Regions from separate parts of the Streptomyces sp. NPDC047869 genome, predicted to be linked through region 2. Evidence: riboswitches for the same ligand, from Rfam matches in the RefSeq annotation. Region 2 holds a riboswitch; each other region holds the start of a gene.

Region 1 (5,363 bases), on a different contig from region 2:
GCGCCGTACCGGTAGACCGTCGCCAGCCCGTGGTCCACCGGCCATTCGTCGCGAAGCCTCATGACACATCCTTTCCGATGCGTGCCAGGCCCCCCAGGGGTGGAGCGGGCCGGACCGCCCTCCCACCCACGTCGCTGACTCTTCCGGCGGCGCGTGCGAAACGGTTGCACCCCGGCGGGGACGGAATCCCCGTGCCCCCCGCGATTCCCGCAGACCGCCCGCATCCACCCCCGGCCCCCGCCCGGAAGTGTGGAGTGCGGGGCTTCGCACAGGGCAGAGCCCACGAACCACCTCATCCGGGAGGTGTCATGCACTCCGCCAAGCGTCTCCACACCGACCTGGACATCCACCTGGTCCTCAGCGAAGCGGAAGCCCTCCGGCTCGAGGTCCGCTTCAGCTATGACCCGGCCGATCCGCTTGCCGTACGCATGGACTTCCGCGAGGGCCCCGAGAACGCCGCGCCCTGGCTGTTCTCACGCGATCTGCTCGACGCCGGCCTGCGCGTTCCGTCCGGCGAGGGCTCCGTGCGCGTCTGGCCGCCCTGCCGCTGCCACGGGTCCACCACCCTGCGGATCGTGCTGCGCGGCGCGGGCGGGGCCGCCGTGCTGTACGTACCGGCGGACCCGTTCGAGGGCTGGCTGGCCGAGACGTTCGAGGCGGTGCCCGCGGGCACCGAGAGCTCCCGCCTGCGGTGGGACGACATTTTGGCGGAGCTGCTGCGCGGCGACTGACCCCGACCGGTGACATCGGGCGCGGCCCGGGAAGACGTGAGGACATGAGGGTGATCAGCGAACGCGGAGGCACCCGGCGGCCCGGGCCCGGTCCCTGGCAGCGGTACGGCGCGGCCACGGCGGCGGTGGCCGTCACCGCCGCCGTGGGCGCCGCGGCGACCGGTCCGGACAGCACCTGGTACGCCTCGCTGCGCCGGCCGTCCTGGCAGCCTCCGCCGTGGGCGTTCGGCCTGGTGTGGACCCCGCTGTACGCGTCGATCGCCTGCGCGGCGGGCCACGCCCTCGGGCGCGCCCCGGACCGGCGCCGGCGGGCAGGGATCGTTCGCGACCTGGGGGCGAACCTGGCGCTGAACGCGGCATGGAGCCGGCTGTTCTTCGCCCACCGCGCCCCGAAGGCGGCGCTCGCCGGCGATGTGCTGCTGAACATCGGCAACGCCCAGCTCATCCGGCAGATCGCCCGCACCGACCGGGCCGCGGCCGGAGCCCTGCTGCCCTACGCCGCCTGGTGCGCCTTCGCGGCGGCCCTGAACGCCTCCATCGTCCGGCTCAACCGCTGACGGCCTCCGCACCGGCGTGTCACGCCTGCGTACAGTGGGCCGTATGCGACGTCAGTCAAGAAACCCGGCGAACCACACATGAGGGACTTCTCCGCCGCGCTGGACGACGGCGCGCTGTTCGGGCTCGACGCCCTGCCCGGCGTCGCGTCCTCCGGGGACGAGCCGGGACGGATGCCGGCCACCGGCCCGCTCTTCCGTGACTCCGACGCCGCCCGGCGGCTGCTTCCCGTGCGGACGATCTACGCCGAGCCCGCCGCCGCTGCCTCGCCCCGCGGCCGCCAGATCCTCGCCCGCCACCCTGCCGCGCGTGTCGTCGAGGTGGACTCCCATTGGCGCGTTCCCGAGCTGCACGGCGACGAGGGGAACGTCGGGCGCTGGGTGCGGGTGAAGGGCGAGACGCTGGTGCTGGGCGAACGCAAGACGCTCACCACGCGGCCCAACGGCCGCTCCGCCGACTGGATCGCCCCCGGCCCGTCCAACGGCTGTGCGATGGCCTGCGTGTACTGCTACGTGCCGCGCCGCAAGGGATACGCCAACCCCGTCACCGTCTTCACCAACATCGAGCGGATCATCGGCCACCTGGGCCGCCACATCGCGCGGCACGGGCCCAAGCGGGAACCCAACCAGTGCGACGAACAGGCCTGGGTCTACGACATCGGCGAGAACGGCGACTGCTCGGTGGACGCGCTGATCTGCGACAACACCGCCGATCTCGTGCACGCCTTCCGGCAGTGGCCCACCGCCAAGGCGTCCTTCGCCACCAAGTTCGTGAACCCGGATCTGCTGGCACTCGATCCGCGGGGCCGCACCCGCGTCCGGTTCTCGGTCATGCCGGGCGAGGACTCCCGGCTGCTGGACATCCGGACGTCACCGGTGGCCGAGCGCGTCGCCGCCGCGGCCGACTTCCTTGACGCGGGGTACGAGGTGCACTTCAACCTCTCCCCCGTGGTGCTGCGCCCCGGGTGGCAGGAGGCCTGGGCCGAACTGCTCCGGCGGCTCGACGACGTGCTCCCGGACCGGGTCAAGCGGCAGGCGGCCGCCGAGGTGATCATGCTGACCCACAACCGGGAACTGCACGAGGTCAACCTCGGCTGGCATCCGCGCGCCGAGGACGTGCTCTGGCAGCCCGGCATCCAGCAGGGCAAACGCTCCGAGAACGGGGCGCTGAACGTGCGCTACGACCACCTGGTCAAAGCGAGGGCCCTGGACGACCTGCGCCGGCTCGTCGCGGCGCACGCTCCCTGGCTGCGCATCCGGTACGCCTTCTGAACCCGGCCCCGCGGACCGCCTCCGACGTCGGCCGGGGATCCGCCGACGACGTGTGAGGCACCGGCCCGCGAGCGGACCGGTGCCTCACGCCGGGGCGCGGGGTGCCTCAGTGGTGCGCGGCCGGAGCGCGCGGACCGGCGTCCTGCCGCTCACCGGCCGTGCGCTCGGCGGTGAGCACACGTTCCGCGAGGACGCCGAAGACCAGCCCGAACGCGGTCCACAGGGTCGCCTGGACGGCCAGTGCCGCCAGGCGGAACTGCCACAGCAGGCTCGGGGAGAAGTCCTTGGGGACCTCGTCGACGGCCGGCAGGAACGCGTAGGCGAGCCCGGCGGCCAGCAGGAAGAACGCGCCCGCGGCCACCGTCGCGTTCCAGTTGCCCAGGCGGGGGGCGAGCCGCTTGCCGAGGATCACCGTGGCGACCGCCAGCAGCACGCTCAGGACCATCATCAGGAAGTACAGCGTCGTGCGCTTGCCGATCGTGTCGGGGTCGCCGACGGACGGCGGGTTGGCCGGGTACTTCAGGAACGGCACGACGTAGACGGCGACGAGGCCGGCGGCCGCCAGGAGCAGCGCGCTCGCGCGCGGCCCGAAGCGGCCGATGCGGCCCAGCGCGAAGCAGTAGGCGAGGGCGGCGATGCCGCCGAACGCGATGCCGTAGAGGAGGACGCCGGTGGACAGGCCGGCGGTCGACTGCATCGTGCGGGAGACCGCCTCCACGCCGTGTTCGTGGGAGTGCGCCTCTTCGTAGGCGATGGCCGAGTCGACACGCGGCTCACCGAGGAAGTAGGCGACGACGAGGGCGAGCAGGCCCGCGGCGAGTCCCGCGAGCATGCCACGCACCAACAGGTTCCGGACAGTTGCCGAGTTCATGAGCTCGTGCGCTTCCTCGCCCCGGTCAGTGGCAGGGGAAGCCGAGCAGATGCCGGGCGTCGTGCACCCACTCGTGCACGTTCTCGCCGGACATCACGGAGGTCGCGCCCTGTTCGGCGCCGACGAAGTACAGCAGGACCAGCATCAGGACGCCGAAGAAGACCGCCCAGGGGGCGATGGCGCCGATCGGCAGCTTGGCGGGGATGACGGTGGGGTTGGTGCTGGGCTGAACGGCGGACTGCGCCATGGCAGGACCTCCTGGGGAACTCGCGTCCCTGCTCGGTGGTGCACGGGACGACGGGCGGGTCTGACTTGCCCGGCCCGCACCAGGAGTGGTGTGAACGGGGCTTACAGTGGCGCGACCGTGCCGGATTCCCACCGGCTTCCGCATTCCGTCGTCGATATCGCCGAGAAGGTACCGCGAAGCGCCGGTGCGGCCAAGGGCGCACGGGTGCGGAGCGGTGCGCCCCGCGGCCGCCGTACGCTGTGAAATCCCTGTGCCGAAAGGGTTGTTGACCATGCAGGCGACCTCATGACGAGCCGAGTGATGTTGATCTCACCGGCGATGAACCCGGCCCTGCGGCAGGCCCGCTTCGACGACGGGTGCTCACTCGACGCGGCGGGCGCCGCGCGCGCCCGGTCGGCCGCGGACGGACTGCGGCCGGCCGCCGAGGCCCTCGTCTCCCCCACGGCCCGCTGCCGGGAGACGGCGGCCGCGCTGGGTCTCGACGCACGTGCCGAACCCGCCCTGGCCGGCCTCGACATGGGCCGCTGGCGGGGGCGGACACTCGAGGAGGTCGGCGCCGCGGAACCGGAGGCGCTGGCCCGGTGGCTGGCCGACCCGGCGGCGAGCCCGCACGGCGGCGAGTCGGTGCGCCTGCTGTGCGCCCGGGTCGGGGGCTGGCTGGAGGAGGCCGCCCGGTCCGCCGGCCGCACGGTGGCGGTGGTCGAGCCGGAGGTCGTGCGCGCCGTGACCGTGCGGGTGCTCGGCGCTCCGGAGGCCGCCTTCTGGCGGATCGACGTACCGCCCCTGACCGCTGCCGGGTTCACCGGCCGGGCCGGGCGCTGGAACCTCACGCCGGCCACCGTCCTGGGCGGGACGAGCGGCAAACCGGAGGGCGTCCCCGACCGCTGAGGAACGCCACCGCCCCCTGGACGCCGTGGCGGCCGGCCGTGAGACTGGGCCGGGTCCGACGCCCCCGGCTCTCCAGGACGGTGACCATGCAAGAGGAACTGCCCCGCGTCGAACTCACCCCACAGGCCGCGGAGTTGGTACGCCGGCTGCGGGCGGAGCACGGACCGCTGATGTTCCATCAGTCCGGCGGCTGCTGCGACGGCAGCGCGCCCATGTGCTACCCGGACGGCGAGTTCCGCACCGGCGGTTCGGACGTGATGCTGGCCGAGCTGGCGGTGGACGGCGTCGAGGAGCCCGTGACCTTCTGGATGTCGCGGAGCCAGTACGAGGCCTGGAGCCACACCCGGCTGATCGTGGACGTCGTACCCGGACGAGGGAGCGGTTTCTCGCTGGAGGCACCCGAGGGGGTGCGTTTTCTCACCCGTTCTCGCGTAGTCGACGCCTAGCCGCCCCGCACGTCACCGTCGTCTGGTGCACTTCCCCTGAGCACTGACGGCAGTTGACGAGGCATCAGGGGGCGCGATGAATCGGGACGGGCGGACGGCGGCGGGCAGATCGGTTCTCACGGTTCTCACGGCGTTCGGCGTACTGGCCGGCGCTGCCCTGGCCGGGGCGGCGCCGGCCGGTGCCGTGCCGGCCGGCGGACCCGGCAGGCGGATCGCTCCCGGGGTGACGTACCGGGAGTTCGACATCACGGCGGCGGCCGGACGGACCCACGCCCATCTGCTCACCGTCGACCTGGCCAATCCACACGTCCGGACGGACCTGCTGCATCCCGGGGCGGTGGCGGCCCGGGCGAC
Region 2 (5,363 bases):
CCAGTGGACGTACGCCACCCTGGCGCTCGGTTCCGCGCTCGCCCTGTTCATGTACCCGCACTCGATCACCGCGACCCTGTCGTCCAAGAGCCGTGAGGTGATCCGCCGCAACACCACCCTCCTGCCGCTGTACTCGCTGATGCTGGGTCTGCTGGCCCTGCTCGGCTTCATGGCGATCGCGGCCGGGGTGAAGGTCACCAACGGCCAGCTGGCGATCCCGCAGCTGTTCGAGGACATGTTCCCCGACTGGTTCGCGGGTGTGGCCTTCGCGGCGATCGGTATCGGCGCCCTGGTGCCCGCGGCCATCATGTCCATCGCGGCGGCGAACCTGTTCACCCGCAACATCTACAAGGACTTCATCAAGCCGGACGCCACGCCGAAGGAGGAGACCCGGGTCTCCAAGATCGTGTCGCTGCTGGTGAAGGTGGGCGCGCTGGTCTTCGTCCTGACGATGGACAAGACGGTCGCCATCAACTTCCAGCTGCTGGGCGGCATCTGGATCCTGCAGACCTTCCCGGCCCTGGTCGGCGGCCTGTTCACCCGCTGGTTCCACCGCTGGGCGCTGCTCGCCGGCTGGGCGGTCGGCATGGTGTACGGCACGCTCGCCGCGTACGGGGTGGCCTCGCCGACCCAGAAGCACTTCGGCGGTTCCGCGAAGGAGATCCCGGGCATCGGGGAGATCGGCTACATCGGCCTCACCGCGTTCGTGCTCAACGTCGTGGTCACCGTGGTTCTCACCTTCGTCCTGAAGGCCGTGAAGGCCCCGGAGGGCCTCGACGAGACCCGGCCGGAGGACTACACGGCGGACGCGGGCGACCCGGGGGTCGAGGTGGAACTCCCGCCGGCCACCGCGGGCAGCGCCCACTAGCGCGAGCCGGCCACGAACCACCCCGCAGCGGGCCGCCGAGGGCACCTCCCACGGCGGCCCGCTGTCATGCGAGTTGACCCTGCGGAGCCACCACAACACGCAACAGGCACAACATGTGGGGGTGACACGACAGCCCGGCACTAGATGTATGCTCATGCTCGCTGTCGCCGCAGGGGAATCCGGTGCGAATCCGGAACTGTCCCGCAACGGTGTACTTGCGTGTTTCCGCACGCCTGTTTCAGTCCGAGGACCTGTCGGCAGCGCGCGCCCGGCCGTCCGGTCCGGGTGCTCATCGACGTCCGGGCCTCGTGGAATGGGCCGGGGACGCGACGCCGTGCGCGCTCGCGCTGACCCCTGCCCTCCGCAAGGCCCCGTGCCGAGCGAGGGAGAGCCCCACGTGACCATCGCGCCAGCCGACCCGGCTTCAGCCACCCCGGCGAGCGGAGCCCCGGTGGAGACCGACGGTCCCGGTACCGCGCTGCTGCGGACCCTGACCGAGCTGACCGCCGACCTCCCCGACGCCGACCCCGGCCGGGTCGCCGCGGCCGCGCTGCGCGGCCGGTCCGCCCGGGCCGACGAGGCGGAGTTGCGCGAGCTGGCCACGGAGGCGGCCGCCGGACTGATCTCCGAGGACCCCGCCTACTCCCGGCTGGCCGCCCGGCTGCTGACCGTCTCCATCCGCGCCGAGGCCGCCTCGCAGGGCGTCACGTCCTTCACCGGGTCCGTCGCCGTGGGCCACCGGGAGGGCCTCATCGCCGACCGCACCGCGGAGTTCGTACGGCTGCACGCCGAACGGCTCGACGCGCTGGTCGACCCGGCGGCCGACGACCGCTTCGGCTACTTCGGCCTGCGCACGCTGCACAGCCGGTACCTGCTGCGCCACCCCATCACCCGCCAGGTGATCGAGACGCCCCAGCACTTCATGCTGCGCGTCGCCGCCGGGCTGGCCGAGGACGACACCGCCCGCTCCGTGGACGAAGTCGCCGCGCTCTACGGGCTGATGAGCCGCCTCGACTACCTGCCCTCCTCCCCCACCCTCTTCAACTCCGGCACCCGGCATCCGCAGATGTCGTCCTGCTACCTCCTCGACTCCCCGCTGGACGAGCTGGACTCCATCTACGACCGCTACCACCAGGTCGCCCGCCTCTCCAAGCACGCCGGCGGCATCGGCCTGTCGTACTCCCGTGTCCGCAGCCGCGGTTCGCTGATCCGGGGCACCAACGGGCACTCCAACGGCATCGTGCCGTTCCTGAAGACGCTGGACGCCTCGGTGGCCGCGGTGAACCAGGGCGGCCGGCGCAAGGGCGCCGCCGCCGTGTACCTGGAGACCTGGCACTCCGACATCGAGGAGTTCCTGGAGCTGCGCGACAACACCGGTGAGGACGCCCGCCGTACGCACAACCTGAACCTCGCGCACTGGATCCCGGACGAGTTCATGCGCCGGGTCGACGCCGACGAGCGGTGGTCGCTGTTCTCGCCGGCGGACGTGCCGGAGCTGGTGGACCTGTGGGGCGAGGAGTTCGACGCCGCGTACCGCAGGGCGGAGGCCGCCGGGCTCGCGAAGAAGACGATGCCCGCCCGGGACCTGTACGGCCGCATGATGCGCACCCTCGCGCAGACCGGCAACGGCTGGATGACCTTCAAGGACGCCGCCAACCGCACCGCCAACCAGACGGCGACCGCCGGCCACGTCGTGCACTCCTCCAACCTGTGCACCGAGATCCTGGAGGTCACGGACGACGGCGAGACCGCGGTCTGCAACCTGGGGTCGGTCAACCTCGGCGCCTTCGTGGACACGGCGGCCGGCGGCCTCGACTGGGAGCGGCTCGACGAGACGGTCCGCACGGCCGTCACCTTCCTCGACCGCGTGGTCGACATCAACTTCTACCCGACCGAGCAGGCGGGCCGGTCGAACGCCAACTGGCGTCCGGTGGGGCTGGGCGCGATGGGCCTGCAGGACGTCTTCTTCAAGCTGCGGCTGCCCTTCGACTCCCCCGAGGCCAGGGCCCTGTCCTCCCGGATCGCCGAGCGGATCATGCTCGCCGCGTACGAGGCCTCCGCGGACCTCGCCGAGCGCAACGGCCCGCTGCCGGCCTGGCGGAAGACCCGTACCGCGCAGGGCGTCCTGCACCCCGATCACTACGGGGTCGAGTTCACCTGGCCGGAGCGCTGGGCGGCCCTGCGGGCACGGATCGCCGAGGTCGGCATGCGCAACTCGCTGCTCCTGGCCATCGCGCCCACGGCCACGATCGCGTCCATCGCGGGCGTGTACGAGTGCATCGAGCCGCAGGTGTCCAACCTGTTCAAGCGCGAGACGCTGTCCGGCGAGTTCCTTCAGGTCAACTCGTACCTGGTGAGGGAGCTGAAGGAGCTGGGCGTGTGGGACGCCCGCACCCGCGAGGCGCTGCGCGACGCCAACGGATCCGTGCAGGACTTCGCCTGGATCCCGGCGGACGTACGGGCCCTGTACCGCACGGCGTGGGAGATCCCGCAGCGCGGTCTGATCGACATGGCGGCGGCCCGGACCCCGTTCCTCGACCAGGCGCAGTCGCTGAACCTGTTCCTGGAGACGCCGACCATCGGCAAGCTCTCCTCGATGTACGCGTACGCCTGGAAGTCGGGCCTGAAGACGACGTACTACCTGCGCTCGCGCCCGGCGACCCGGATCGCCCGCGCCGCCCGGGCGCAGACCCAGACCCCCATCCCCGTGCAGCAGGCCGCCGACCCCGACGCCGTCGCCTGCTCCCTTGAGAACCCCGAGTCCTGCGAGGCCTGCCAGTGATGACCAGCGAAGCCAAGAACCTGCTCGACCCCGGCTTCGAGCTGACTCTCCGCCCGATGCGCTACCCGGACTTCTACGAGCGCTACCGGGACGCCATCAAGAACACCTGGACCGTCGAGGAGGTCGACCTCCACTCGGACGTCGCCGACCTCGCGAAGCTGACGCCGGCCGAGCAGCATCTGATCGGCCGTCTGGTCGCCTTCTTCGCGACGGGCGACTCGATCGTCGCGAACAACCTGGTGCTGACCCTCTACAAGCACATCAACTCCCCCGAGGCCCGGCTCTATCTGAGCCGCCAGCTCTTCGAGGAGGCCGTCCACGTCCAGTTCTACCTGACGCTGCTGGACACCTATCTGCCCGACCCGGACGACCGGGCGGCGGCGTTCGCGGCGGTGGAGAACATCCCCTCCATCCGGGAGAAGGCCGGGTTCTGCTTCAAGTGGATCAACGAGGTCGAGAAGCTGGACCGGCTGGAGTCCAGGGCCGACCGCCGCCGCTTCCTGCTGAACCTCATCTGCTTCGCCGCGTGCATCGAGGGCCTGTTCTTCTACGGCGCCTTCGCGTACGTCTACTGGTTCCGCAGCCGGGGTCTGCTGCACGGTCTGGCCACCGGCACCAACTGGGTGTTCCGCGACGAGACGATGCACATGTCGTTCGCCTTCGACGTGGTCGACACCGTCCGCAAGGAGGAGCCGGACCTGTTCGACGACGAACTGCGAGGGCAGGTCACGGACATGCTGCGGGAGGCCGTCGAGGCCGAGCTGCAGTTCGCGCGCGACCTGTGCGGTGACGGCCTCCCGGGCATGAACACCGAGTCGATGCGGCAGTACCTGGAGTGCGTCGCCGACCAGCGCCTGACGCGCCTCGGCTTCGCCCCGGTGTACGGCTCGGAGAACCCCTTCTCCTTCATGGAGCTTCAGGGCGTTCAGGAGCTGACGAACTTCTTCGAGCGCCGCCCGTCGGCGTACCAGGTGGCCGTGGAGGGCACGGTCGACCTGGACGAGGACTTCTGAACCTCCTTCTCCCGGCTCTTCGCACCCCGGGCCTCCTGAGCCTCCCTGAGCTGTCGGTCGACGCGCCTTTCGCGGGCGATGCCGAGGACGGACGGGAGGATCAGGAGGACCAGGATGCCCAGGGTGGTGAGCATTCCGATCAGGCCTTCGATCTGGTTTCCGGTCATGACACCACTGTCGCGCCGCATGCTCCTTACCGACAGTGGCAGGACTGCCGCACACCCTCGATTTACTGCCAGCTTCGGGGCACACTGGCAGCATGCTGAGGAACGTGGCGGCAGTGCTGCTGGACGGCGTGCATCCCTTCGAGCTGGGGGTGGTGTGCGAGGTGTTCGGCATCGACCGCAGTGACGAGGGGCTGCCGGTGTACGACTTCGCCGTGGTCTCGGCGGAGGGCCCGGCGCTGAGCACCCATGTCGGCGGGCTCACCGTGTCGACGCCGTACGGTCTGGAGCGGCTGGAGGAGGCCGACCTGATCGCGGTGCCGGCCGGGAGCGAGTACGTGACCCGGGAGTATCCGCCCGCCCTGCTCGACGCCCTGGTGCGGGCCGTGGAGCGGGGCACCCGGGTGCTCAGCGTGTGCTCGGGCGTGTTCGTGCTCGGCGCCGCCGGACTCCTCGACGGGCGGCGGTGCAGCGTGCACTGGCGGCAGGCGAGGGAGCTGGCGCTGCGCAATCCCCGGGCGATCATCGAACCGGAC
Region 3 (5,363 bases), on a different contig from region 2:
ATGAGGAGTGGATCATTCCTCGTGTGATGGAGTTGTGACGGCCCCATGAACGACCCCTGTATTCACGCAGGTTGACAGGTTTCAGCAGGGCCGATCACCATGGCCTCACACTGTGGCGCATATGACCGATGGGCCGCGTGTCTCTTCTGACTTCTTCGCTCACTCGAGCTTCTGCGATGGGATATCCATGTCCATAGCCAGACGTGTCACCGCGCGCCGCCTGCTGGGGACGGGCGCCGCGTCGATCGCCCTCTGCGCCGCCTCGATCGCCGCCGCCTCCGGCGCCTGGGCCCACGGCACGCACGGCGGTGACGGCTGGAAGGCCGGCGGCCACTACACGCCCGGCACCGGCGCGGGCACCGAGACCGGCACCGACCGCTGCCAGTTCTCGCTGGACGGCGTGAACTTCTTCGACTCGGTGAAGGTCGACGACCAGAACCTCAGGCCGAGCGAGGACGGCAAGGTCCACGTCAAGGTCCGTGCCGCCGGGGACGCCGCCGGCTGCACCGCCTCGCTCGCCTCCTACCTGGCCCACGGCGCGAGCTTCGCCACCTCCGGTGAGCAGGTCTTCGTCGACTTCGACACGGTGGCCGTCAAGCCGGGCGAGACCGACTCCCTCGACATCTCGGTACCGGACGCGGGCTGCTTCGCGCAGATCGACCTCTACCGGGGCGCGGTCAGGTTCGACGGCAAGTCCGGCGCGGACGACGGCTTCGAGCACGGGGCCCTGCCCGAGGGCCCGGACCACCCGGTCATCAAGGACAAGCTGATCGCGGCCTGGAACGGCGGCACGAAGGACTGCACCAGCGTCCCGGAGGAGCCGCAGTCCCCGTCGCCGAGCGCCCCCGCGGAGGAGTCCGCACCGCCCGCGCCGAGCGCCTCGGAGTCGCCCGCGGCGCCGTCCCCGGCCTCCTCGGAGTCCGCGCCGGCCCCGTCGGCCTCCGAGTCGCGGGCCGGCTCGGCGCCCACGCCGGACGGTGGCGGTGACGACGGCGGCGACCTCGCGGAGACCGGTGGCGGCGGCAACTCGGGCCTGATCGCGGGCGGAGCCGCCGTGCTGGTCGCGGGCGGCGCCGCGTTCGTGGTCCTCGCGCGCCGCAGGCGGGGCGCCCAGGGCTGACCGCCCGCCTCCTCACGCACACCACGACCCCCGCCGCTCGCGGCAGCCGCGAGGCCTGCGAGACGGCGGGGGTCGTTCCGTATGTGATCTTGAGTACCCGCGCCGATGTGCGGCTGTACGGACGGGCGTTCACCTGCCTACGGTGGGCGGGCCGTGGTGCTCGGGAAGTCGGTGACGGCCCCTCAGGGGTCCATGCCGACGCGGCCCTCGCCACTGTGATCGGGGAGTTCCCGTCCCGTCCGGCGTCCGCCGGGCCACTGGCCGTGTCCACGGCTGGGAAGGCAGGGACGGCGAACGCACCACCCCGTAAGCCAGGAGACCGGCCACGGCAGCTCACGAGATGATCCACGAGGTGCTGGAGCGTGAATCCGATGGCCGATGCCGCTGCCTTCCGATGGCGACGCGAGGACACGATCAGAACGGCGGGGCTGCTGGCGGTGATCGCCGCCCTGCACGTCGTCGCCTTCGGGGTGCTGTTCCTGCTCGTCGCCCCCGGGCACTACAAGGTCGGGCAGGACGTCTTCGGCGTCGGCCTCGGCGTCACCGCCTACACCCTCGGCATGCGGCACGCCTTCGACGCCGACCACATCGCCGCGATCGACAACACCACCCGCAAGCTGATGGCCGACGGCAGACGGCCGGTGTCGGTGGGCTTCTGGTTCGCGCTGGGGCACTCCAGCGTGGTGGTGCTGCTGGCCCTGCTGATCGCGGGCGGCACCCGGCTCGCCGGCCGGGTCATGGACGAGCACTCGCGCACCCACCAGGTGCTCGGCTTCATGGGCACGACGATCTCCGGCACCTTCCTCTACCTCATCGCCGCCCTCAACCTGGTCGCGCTGGCCGGCATCCTGAGGGTGTTCCGGGCGATGCGGTCCGGTACCTACGACGAGCGGGAGCTGGAACAGCACCTGGACTCGCGGGGCTTCATGAACCGCGTGCTGGGGCGGCTGACCAGGTCGGTGTCCCGGCCGGGGCAGATGTTCCCGCTGGGCTTCCTGTTCGGGCTCGGCTTCGACACGGCCACCGAGGTCACGCTGATGGTGATGGCCGGTTCGGGCGCGGCGGCCGGACTGCCCTGGTACGCGGTGCTGTGCCTGCCGCTGCTCTTCGCCGCCGGGATGAGCCTGTTCGACACCCTCGACGGCACGTTCATGAACTTCGCCTACCAGTGGGCGTTCTCCAACCCGGTCCGCAAGGTGTTCTACAACCTCACGATCACCGGTCTGTCCATCGCCGTCGCCTTCTTCATCGGCACCATCGAGCTGGTCGGGGTCCTGCACGAGAAGTTCGACCTGGGCGACGCCGTGACCGGCTGGATCGCCGGGCTGGACCTGGACAGCGTCGGCTACGTCATCGTCGGGCTGTTCGTGGTGGTGTGGGCGGCGGCGCTGGCGTACTGGCGGCTGGCGCGGGTTGAGGAACGCTGGGCGGCACGGGTCCCGGCGACGTCCGACTGACCCCGGACCCGCGGCCTGCCCTTCCGGTTCCTCACCCCGTCTGTCCCTGAGGCCCCCCGACGGTCTCCAGGTACAGCTTCACGAAGCGGTCCACGTCCACCTGCAACGCCACGTCCACCAGGGCCTGTTCGCGGGCTCCCTCGTGGATCTCGGACTCGCCGGGGCGGGGGCGGCGGTCGACGAGCGTCTGGCCGCGGGCCGGACCGGGCGCGAGGCAGACCTCGACCGGCAGGCGCCGGGTGGTGATGCCCGCCGGATCGGCGACCGCGCACACCGCGCCCGCGTCACCGAGTCCGCCCGCCTCCTCGGCCTCCGGCTCGCCGCCCTGCGCGGTGGGCCGGTGGGCGAGGAGCTCCCCGGCCAGCCGGGTGCCCGGATCGGCGCTGCCGCGCAGCCGGTGCACATCGGTGCCGGGCACGACGACCCGCATGAAGACGTCCAGTCCGTACATCGTGATCGGCACTCCGGCGGTGAGCAGCACCGCCGCCGCCTCGGGGTCGTGCCAGACGTTGAACTCGGCGACCGGCGTGGCGTTTCCGGTCGCGACCGCGCCGCCCATGAACACGATCCGCTCGATGTTGCGGGTCACCTCCGGGTGGGTGCGCAGCAGCAGGGCGATGTTGGTGAGCGGGGCCGTGGGCACGAGGGTGACCGGGCGGGGGGAGGCCAGGATCTCCCGGCGGAGCAGGGTCACGGCGTCCACGTCGGCCGGGGTGCGGGTGGGCGCGGGCAGGCCCAGGTCGCCCATGCCGTCCGAGCCGTGCACGTGCCGGGCCGAGCGGGCGGGTTCGATCAGCGGGCGCTCGGCGCCGCGTGCCACGGGGATGTCGGGGGCACCGGCCCGCTCCAGCACCGTCAGGGTGTTGCGGACCACCCCGTCCACGTCCGTGTTCCCGGCCACGCAGGTGACGGCCCGCAGATCGATCCCCGGGTGGCGTACGGCGAACAGCAGGGCCAGGGCGTCGTCGACGCCGGTGTCACAGTCGATGATCACAGGAATACCGGACTGCCCGGCCACGACGGACTCCTTCCGCCACCGCGGCCCGAGGACTCGCCACGAAGGCCCCCTCAGCCTACGGCCGCCCGGCATTCCCGGCCGCACGGCGATCGCGGGCACCCCGGAGGCGGACATCCGGGCGATCCCCGTCCAGCCCCGTCCGGACAGCCGGGAACGGGCCCCGGGGGCGGGCCTGGGAGCCGAGGCGCGTTCACACAGCGCTCGCACCGAACCGGTGCCGAGGCGGCGGTGCCGAGGCGGTGGTGCCGAGCCGGTGCCGAGCCGGGTGCCGAGGCGGCGGTGCCGAGGCGGCGGTGCCGAGGCGGCCGGACAGCCGCGGGACGCTCGCCGACGCGCCCGATGCCGCCGGACCCGCGTTCTCACCCGGACGGCCCGGAGCGCTGGTGGGCCGGTGAGGGCGGTGGTGCCGTGAGAGGTGGCACCACCACCGGCCGCACAGGAGGCCCACCGATGACCGCCGCGATACGCCCCCGTGCCCTCCCGCTCGCCGCTCTCGCGGCCGGCCTCCTCGCCCTCACCGGCTGCGCGGCCCTGGGCCTGGAGCACCCGCCGACCGCCGAGCAGCCGCTGCCCACCATCGACACGGCCTCGCCCACGCCGAAGGCGTCCGGCCGGGGCGACGGCGCCCTGCTCACCGACGATCAGGCCCGGGCCGCGCTCCTCACCCAGAACGACCTCGGCGCCCCCTGGTCGGCGACGCGCGGGGCGGCCACCTGGCGCGACGCCCTGCTGAAGGCGAGTTCGCGGACGGCGGAGTGCCAGCGCCTGCTCGACGCGCTCTACGCCGACGAACTGCTCGGCGCCCCCGGCCGGGTCGCCGTCGGCCTGGACGACGCCGACACCGACGCCCAGCTCCGCTACCAGATCGGCGCGCGCCGCCCGGCCGACGTCGACGCCGCCCTGGCCTGGCTGCGGACGATGCCGGCGAAGTGCGCCCGGTTCACCGCCACCACGGAGACCGGCCTGGTGGAGGACGTCCAGGTGCAGGAGGCTCCGCTGCCGGAGGTCGGTGACGCGCGCCAGGGCCTGCGGCTCACCCTCTACACCACCACGTCCGGCGGCCAGGACGTCGTCCTCACGATGGACGTGGCCGCCGTCCGCGTCGGAGAGGACTCCTTCGCGCTCACCAACGGGGGCCTGGGCGACGTGCCGAACGAGGCGACCCAGGCGGCCGTCCAGATCGGCGCACTGCGCCTGGCGGACGTCCGCAAGCAGGGCCGCGCCGAGGTCTGACAGGCCCGGAGAGCCCGGGCCAGCGCATCAGGGGGCGCCCGGCCGGCGTCCGGGAACACGGACCACGACCGGAACCGCGCCGAGCCCCGGCCCGGAAGCCGTCACAGCGGGGGCTGGGCCGGAGCCGGGCCGAGGGTGGTGGTGCCCGGGGCGGTGCGGTGCCCCAGGCCGGTGCGGTAGGCGTCGAGGGCGGCTTCCACCCGGCCGGTGCGGCGCAGCAGGTCGCCCAGCAGACGGCACAGGTCGGCGAGGTCGCCGGCCGCCCCGGCCCGTTCCAGCAGGCTGAGGGCGCGGACGTAGTGCTCCTCGGCCGCCTCGGTGTCCCGGGCGTCCTCGGCGATGATGCCAAGGAGGCGGTGCGCGGCGGCCGCGTGGACGGCGCCGCGCTCGGAGGAGAAGTCCCCGAGGACCCCGTTCAGCAGCTCGGCCGCCTCGGCGGACCTGCCGCGCCGGTGCAGGACGTCGGCCAGCTCGACGGCGGCCTGGCTGCCGTAGAGGGCCGCCCGGGTCTGGGAGAACATCGCGAGGGCCTGCC

Evidence for each region. A riboswitch is a leader RNA that binds a small molecule or an ion and turns the genes downstream of it on or off. The one in region 2 is predicted to bind cobalamin.
Region 1: another riboswitch for cobalamin. It lies ahead of AB0924_RS18440 (CbtB-domain containing protein); the one in region 2 lies ahead of AB0924_RS09490 (ribonucleoside-diphosphate reductase subunit alpha).
Region 3: another riboswitch for cobalamin. It lies ahead of AB0924_RS01385 (HoxN/HupN/NixA family nickel/cobalt transporter); the one in region 2 lies ahead of AB0924_RS09490 (ribonucleoside-diphosphate reductase subunit alpha).

The regions. Positions count from the first base shown of each region.
Region 1 covers NZ_JBEYRK010000013.1:9,273-14,635, forward strand. The annotation lists gene AB0924_RS18415 (DUF4383 domain-containing protein) at 1-62, opposite strand, end outside; gene AB0924_RS18420 (SsgA family sporulation/cell division regulator) at 309-731, shown strand; gene AB0924_RS18425 (TspO/MBR family protein) at 776-1,288, shown strand; gene AB0924_RS18430 (spore photoproduct lyase family protein) at 1,367-2,557, shown strand; gene AB0924_RS18435 (CbtA family protein) at 2,664-3,428, opposite strand; gene AB0924_RS18440 (CbtB-domain containing protein) at 3,454-3,675, opposite strand; cobalamin riboswitch at 3,711-3,855, opposite strand; gene AB0924_RS18445 (histidine phosphatase family protein) at 3,961-4,563, shown strand; gene AB0924_RS18450 (DUF779 domain-containing protein) at 4,650-5,009, shown strand; gene AB0924_RS18455 (phosphodiester glycosidase family protein) at 5,086-5,363, shown strand, end outside.
Region 2 covers NZ_JBEYRK010000005.1:193,459-198,821, reverse strand. The annotation lists gene mctP (monocarboxylate uptake permease MctP) at 1-868, shown strand, start outside; cobalamin riboswitch at 1,004-1,142, shown strand; gene AB0924_RS09490 (ribonucleoside-diphosphate reductase subunit alpha) at 1,266-3,650, shown strand; gene AB0924_RS09485 (ribonucleotide-diphosphate reductase subunit beta) at 3,650-4,663, shown strand; gene AB0924_RS09480 (hypothetical protein) at 4,576-4,830, opposite strand; gene AB0924_RS09475 (helix-turn-helix domain-containing protein) at 4,923-5,363, shown strand, end outside.
Region 3 covers NZ_JBEYRK010000001.1:295,530-300,892, forward strand. The annotation lists gene AB0924_RS01380 (LAETG motif-containing sortase-dependent surface protein) at 188-1,120, shown strand; cobalamin riboswitch at 1,258-1,463, shown strand; gene AB0924_RS01385 (HoxN/HupN/NixA family nickel/cobalt transporter) at 1,492-2,577, shown strand; gene AB0924_RS01390 (nucleoside hydrolase) at 2,609-3,595, opposite strand; gene AB0924_RS01395 (hypothetical protein) at 4,046-4,828, shown strand; gene AB0924_RS01400 (helix-turn-helix transcriptional regulator) at 4,930-5,363, opposite strand, start outside.